DNA from 3 places in the Galactobacillus timonensis genome. Region 3 is predicted to be linked to each of the others. Evidence: predicted binding sites of a transcription regulator. Region 3 holds the regulator's gene; each other region holds the start of a gene.
What was found. The regulator HrcA, encoded in region 3, represses chaperone genes, less so after heat shock. The targets are predictions, from matches to a motif close to TTTTAGCACTNNNNNNNNNNNAGTGCTAAAA.

Region 1 (2,326 bases), 1.5 Mb from region 3:
CATCACGTTCCGCCGCTTCATCATGCATGCAAATCCGGATCTGTCCCACAAGATTGATTCACTGCTGGGCGCAAGCTGGAAGAGCAATGCAACGGATCTCGAACGTCTGATGCAGTATTACAACGACGAGAACGTTCTCAACGCCTTCGCCGAAATCAAGCATAACAACAAGGAGCGCGCAGCCCAGTTTATTCTCGACAAGGAAGGCGTCGAAGTCGATCCTGACTCTGTCTTCGATGTTCAGGTCAAGCGTTTCCACGAATACAAGCGTCAGCAGATGAATGCCCTCTGGGTCATCTATGAATACTTCCGGATCAAGAGCGGCGTCACCTTCCCGCATCCGGTCACCGTCATCTTCGGCGGCAAGGCTGCACCTGCCTACTATCAGGCACAGGCAGTCATCCATCTGATTCTCTGCCTTCAGGAGCTGATCAACAACGATCCGCAGGTATCGAAGTATCTCAAGGTCGTCATGCTCAAGAACTACAATGTCGCCAAGGCTGAGAAGATCATCCCGGCTGCCGACATCTCGGAGCAGATTTCGCTCGCCTCCAAGGAAGCCAGCGGCACCAGCAACATGAAGTTCATGCTCAACGGCGCAATCACCCTTGGCACAATGGATGGCGCCAACGTCGAGATCAAGAACCTCGTCGGCGATGGCAACATCTATATCTTCGGCCGCTCCAGTGACGAGGTCATCAACCTCTACAACACAAACGGCTATCACGCCGAGGATTACTACAAGTATCACGAATCGATCCGCCGCTGCATCGACTTCATCACCAGCCCCGAAATGCTCGCCATCGGCGATGCGAAGCTGCTGGGCGATCTGAAGGACAACCTGATCCATAAGGACTGGTTCATGACACTGCTCGATCTTGAGTCCTACTGCAACGTCAAGGAAACCATGATCTATGACTACTCCGATCAGGAGCGCTGGAAGCGCATGAGCCTCGTCAACACGGCAAAGGCAGGCTTCTTCTCCTCCGACCGCAGTATCGCCGAGTATAACCGCGACATCTGGCATCTCAAGTAATCTTCACAGGCACATCAGCGCATGATGTGCCTTTTCTGTACCTTCGCATACAGAACCGGCATTTCGTCGGTTTCTGACGGTCTTGAACATGGAATAGCAGCGTGCTATAGTACTTAGCAGTCACGTTATGTGAGTGCTAACTTCAGGAGGCAATATGGCAAAGAAACAATTTAAAGCAGAATCCAAACGACTGCTCAATCTGATGGTCAACTCCATCTACACAAATAAGGAAATCTTCCTGCGCGAACTCATTTCCAATGCGTCCGACGCCCTCGACAAGCGCTGGTATCTCTCCCTGACCGACGATTCCAAACGCATCAACAAAGACGATCTCTGGATCAGAATTGAACGCAATAAGGACGCGCGCCAGCTCGTCATTGAAGACAGCGGCATCGGCATGGACAAGGACGAACTCGAAAAGAACCTCGGCACTATTGCCAAGAGCGGCTCCGCCGACTTCAAGGAACAGCTCGACAAGTCCACCGACTCCAATGTCGACATCATCGGCCAGTTTGGTGTCGGCTTCTACAGCGCCTTCATGGTCGCAAAGAAGGTTACGGTCGAATCCCGTTCCGTCAACAGCGACACCGCCTACCGCTGGGAGTCGGAAGGTGACGACGGCTACACTATCACCGAATGCGTCAAAGCCGAACCCGGAACCCGCATCACCCTCGATCTCAAGGATGATACCGACGATGTAAAGTACTCTGATTATCTTGAAGAATACAAGATCCGCGAACTCGTCAAGAAGTACAGCGACTATGTCCGCTATCCGATCAAGATGATGGTCACCAAGTCCGTCCCGGATCCGACCGACGACAAGAAGACCATTGAAACCCAGGAAGAGGAAACACTCAACTCCATGATTCCTCTTTGGAAGAAAAACAGGAAGGACATCAAGCCCGAAGAGTACAACGAATTCTACAAGGCAAAGTTCAACGACTGGCAGGATCCGCAGAAGGTGCTCCACTTCAACGTCGAAGGAAACATCTCCTATACAGCGATGCTGTTTCTGCCGTCGAAGGCTCCGTTTGACTTCTACAACGCCGACTACCAGCCGGGTCTGCAGCTGTATTCCAAGGGCGTCTTCATCATGGACAAGGCAAAAGATCTGATCCCCGAATGCTACCGCTTCATGACCGGCATCGTCGACTCTGAAGATCTGAGCCTCAATATTTCCCGTGAAATACTCCAGCAGGACAGCCAGGTCAAGGCTCTTGCCAAATCCCTCGACAAGAAGATTACGTCCTTCCTCAGCGACATGCTCAAGGATGAACGCGAAGACTACGA
Region 2 (2,326 bases), on a different contig from region 3:
AGCAGCGCACGGTTTGCCTTCACGACTTCCTCGAGAACCGGCAGAATATCCTGAATCGTGTTGACCTTCTGATCCGTAACCATGATCAGCGGATTGTCGAGCTCAACTTCGTTCTTCTCATGATCGGAAACCATGTACGGAGAAACAAAGCCCTTGTCATACTGCAGACCTTCCGTCACTTCAAGCTCTGTCTCGAAGGACTTGGACTCATCGACATTGATGACACCATCGCGGCCAACCTTCTCCATTGCCTCAGCGATGATGGACCCAATCTCTTCACTGCCGGAAGAAATCGTCGCAATGTTCTTGATATCAGCAGAAGTCGAAACCTTCTTGGAGTTCTTCAGCAGCTCATCCGCAACAGCCTGGGCAGCCTTCTCCATGCCTTCCCGCATCAGAACAGGGTTCGAACCCTTATCAACAGCCTTCAGGCCATTGGTAATCATTGCCTGCGCCAGCAGTGTAGCCGTTGTCGTGCCATCACCAGCCTTCTCGTTGGTGTTGTTGGCAACTTCATAGACAAGCTTAGCGCCCATGTTCTCATACTTGTCCTTGAGCTCGATTTCCTTCGCAATTGTGACACCGTCATTGGTGATCAGCGGTGAACCATAGCTCTTCTCCAGAACAACGTTGCGGCCCTTCGGACCAAGCGTAACCTTTACCGCATCCGCCAGCTTGTTAACGCCAGCCAGCATCTTGACGCGGGCATCTTTTCCGTACTGAATATCCTTTGCCATACTCTTATTGATCTCCTCTCAATTCTCAGTCTTCGACAACGGCCAGAATATCATCGGCCGAAATCAGAAGATAATCTTCCTTCTTATAGGTAACATCCGTTCCCGAATACTTCTTGTAAATAACCTTCTCGCCCTTCTTGAGCTCGATCGAAATCAGCTTTCCATCTTCCGTCTTGCCCGGACCGACAGCGACTACTTTGCCCAGGGACGGCTCATCCTTGGCTTCCTTGGTCGTCAGAATGATGCCCGACTCTGTCTTGACTTCCTCTTTTACTTTTTCCAGAACAACATAATCATGTAACGGCTTTAACATACCTATTCACACCTCCATGTATCAGCACTTGAACTATTCGAGTGCTAACCAACAACCCCTATAGTATCCACCTCTTAGCACTATGTCAATATGAGTGCTAAAACTTTTTCAACCGAATTTTCACAGCAGATCAGGGCCGAACATGCATCTGGCGGACCAGGCGGATCGTTCTTCGAGCGTTGACCAGCCAGGGATGCGGAATGCCGTTGTGCTTCAGCGCCCGCGTCGCCTCCTGCAGCGACTTCCAGTAGCTGGATGCGGATGCCGTACTGGTTCCCCCGTAATACATGCTCACAATGACCTTCGGCACATAGGCAAGATCATCCGGATGATCCTTCAGAAAACGGATCATGAACTCATAGTCCGCCGCAATCCGGTAGTTGGCATCATAAAGACCGTACGTCTCATAAATCTGCCGCTTCAAATACAGCGTCGGATGGCCGGGCATCCATCCCTGTTCAATTCTGCCCCGGCCCATATGCCAATAGCGCTTCACTTCATCGCCCTGCGCATACACCAGATCCGCATGGGCCCCGACACAGGATGGCCCGCCTTCTGCAATGGCATGCACCATATCACTCACCACCTGTGGATAGGTCAGAAGATCGCTGCAGAAGGCAAGCACATCGCCATGTGAAAGTGCAAACCCCTGATTCATCGCATCATAAATGCCCTGATCCCCCGACTGGCGGACTATTACCCTGTGTGTGCTCGAATTCTGGAACGCCTGCAGCTTCTGCCAAGTGCCGTCTTTGGATCCACCGTCTTTGATAACAATTTCAAGCGAATCATAATCCTGCATCTCGACGGCCGCCAGCGTGCGATCGATCGTATCGGCGCAGTTATATGTCGTCATGATGATACTGACCAGTGGATGGTAAACTTCTGTCATCTTTATTGTTCTCCCCGCCACAGCCTGCGAAACTCACCCGGCGTCATATCCTCCGCCTTTCGGAAGCTGCGGATAAAATAATTGGCCTCACGGTATCCGCAGGCAAGAGCGATTTTCGAAATGCTCCAATCCGTAAACCGCAGATATTTCTTGGCGGTAGTAATGCGCAGATTGGCCAGATATCCGGTAATCGTCATGCCGGTTTCATCTTTGAATAAATGCTCCATGTACGAAGCATTTACAAAATGCTTTGCCGCAAGATCATCAATGCGGATCTCCTCGGTATAATGCGCATCCAGATATTCGCGCAGACGATTCAGATCCAGTTTTTTATGCACCGTTTTCTGATCTTCCGGATTCCAGCTGTAGCGCATCAGCTCCGTG
Region 3 (2,326 bases):
CATTGAAGTATGCCGGAACCGTAATGACCGCTTCCGTTACCTTTTCACCCAGATAGGCTTCTGCATAATCCTTCAGATAGGACAGGATCATTGCCGAAATTTCCTGCGGCGTATATTCCTTGCCTTCCAGCGTCACCTTCTCATTGGTGCCCATCTTACGCTTGATTGAATATACCGTGTTCTTGTTGGTGACCATCTGACGCTTTGCCGCATCACCGACAATGCGCTCACCGTTCTTGAACGCTACGACCGACGGCGTTGTGCGGTTGCCTTCGGGGTTTGTTATTACCTTCGGAGTCGAACCTTCCATAACAGCTACGCAGCTGTTGGTCGTTCCCAAATCGATACCGATAATCTTGCTCATAATTTATCCTCCCGGTCACTCACTGACCTTGACCATCGCCGCCCGCAGCAGCCGGTCTTTCAATTTGTATCCATCCTGAAATACTTCCAGCACCTGGCCGGTCTTAACGCCGTCGACGTGCTCGCTCATCACTGCCTGCATCCAGTTGGGATCAAAATCCTTTCCTTTGCAGTCAATGGGCTCCACGCCCTCTTTCTTGAGGGCGCTGAGAAGTGAATTCAGCACCATTTCAAATGCCTTGCGATAATTCTCATCTTCCGTATCCTTCGGCTTCACCGCCAGCGCCCGCTGACAGTTGTCGATGACCGGAAGAACTTCCTTGGCAAACTCCTGAATGTGATACTTCATATGCTGATCAAATTCATTGTTCAGCCGCTTCCGCGTATTTTCTGTATCCGCATATGCCATCGCATAGGCATTCTTGAGTTTTGCCACCTGATCATTCAGATCCTTGACCTGCGTCTGCAGCGTCTTGATCTCTGCATCCCTGGGATCAGGCTTATGTTCCTCGGGCGCCTTTTCCTTCTTCTCTTCCTTCTTTTCTTCCCTGGATTCTTTTTTCTCTTCGACCTTTTCCTTCGGTTCCGAAGCCTTTTCTGCAGGCTCCGCGTTTTCCTTGATATGCTGGGCCGCTTCAGCCGCCGTCTTCTTTTCTTCTTCTGCCATTTACTTCTCACTGCCTCCGTTGTTGTACATCTTTTCAATCAGCCGTGATACATATTCGAGCATTGCAACAATGCGGTCATAGTTCATGCGGCTCGGCCCGACAACCATCAGCTGTCCGGTCTCTCCCTTGTTGATCCGGAAGGTGCTGCGGACAACCGCCACATCATCGACCCAGGTCAGCTGTGCACCGTTGGGGATCGTGACACTCGTAGAAGTGGAACCCGTTCCCAGCTGGCGCCAGGAGCTTGGATCATCCAGAACGCTCATCAGCTTCTTCAGCTTGTTGATGTCCTCGAACTCCGGCTGATAGAGCATCTTGTCCTTGCCCGAGAAATACACATTCTCACTGGCAAACTTGATAAATGCCTTAACGAACGCCATGAACAGAACATCATGTTTCTGAACGATCTGACTCAGTTCCGGCCTGATCTCTTCCATCTTTTCCGGCAGTTCGGTGACCGGAACATCTTTCAGCCGCTGGTTGAATATATCCATGCAGCTTTCGATGTCCTCCATCGGAATGTCTTCATCGAAGCGGAAGTTCTTGGTCTCCGTGTGACCCGTATTCGTAATGAACACCGCCACAGCATTACGCGCATCGATCGGAAAGATCTTTACGTGTTCCAGACGCTGCGTACTGGAATCCGGTCCGATGGCCCCGGTCGTCAGGTTTGTCATTTCAGACAGAATCTGGCAGCTGTGGCGCACCGCGTCTTCAACGTTCATGTTCGAAACATCGAAGGCATCATGGATTGCCATCTGCATCTTCTTGTCGACGTTGGAATCTTCAAGAAGATTTTCCACGTAGAACTTGTAGCCCTGTGTACTGGGAATACGGCCCGAAGAGGTATGCGTCTTTTCGAGATACCCCATCTCCTCCAGAACCTGCATATCATTGCGGATCGTTGCCGAAGAATACGGCAGCTTGTACTTCTGACGCAATGTGGAAGAGCCGACAGGTTCAGCGGTGCGGATATATTCATCTACAATTGCCTTAAAGATTTCAATGCGTCTTGGTGTCAGCATTTCTTCACCTCTCTTAGCATTCCGCCTTCCTGACTGCTAAAACTATAGCACTGTGGTTTAGCACTGTCAACAGCTAAGTGCTAAAAATAAAAAGCTCCGGAAAACCGCATTCCGAAGCCGTTTTTAGCCATTATATTCAATATTTCAGCGACGATTTCCCGTCAGCTTGGCAAGCACTCTTTCCCGGATCGGGCCCGGAACCATGCCCCGGATACTGCCGCCGTTGGCCGCAACCTCGCGCACTACCGAAGACGAAAGAAACGAATAGGT

Region 1: a site for HrcA is predicted at 1,148-1,178, ahead of htpG (molecular chaperone HtpG). Genes of this name have one in related genera too.
Region 2: a site for HrcA is predicted at 1,123-1,153, ahead of C1714_RS11460 (co-chaperone GroES). Genes of this name have one in related genera too.

The regions. Positions count from the first base shown of each region.
Region 1 covers NZ_LT964739.1:275,285-277,610, forward strand. The annotation lists gene C1714_RS01300 (glycogen/starch/alpha-glucan phosphorylase) at 1-1,036, shown strand, start outside; gene htpG (molecular chaperone HtpG) at 1,191-2,326, shown strand, end outside.
Region 2 covers NZ_LT964740.1:213,360-215,685, forward strand. The annotation lists gene groL (chaperonin GroEL) at 1-737, opposite strand, end outside; gene C1714_RS11460 (co-chaperone GroES) at 763-1,050, opposite strand; gene C1714_RS11465 (glycosyltransferase) at 1,181-1,942, opposite strand; gene C1714_RS11470 (AraC family transcriptional regulator) at 1,945-2,326, opposite strand, start outside.
Region 3 covers NZ_LT964739.1:1,747,635-1,749,960, reverse strand. The annotation lists gene dnaK (molecular chaperone DnaK) at 1-364, opposite strand, end outside; gene grpE (nucleotide exchange factor GrpE) at 380-1,030, opposite strand; gene hrcA (heat-inducible transcriptional repressor HrcA) at 1,031-2,056, opposite strand; gene coaD (pantetheine-phosphate adenylyltransferase) at 2,201-2,326, opposite strand, start outside.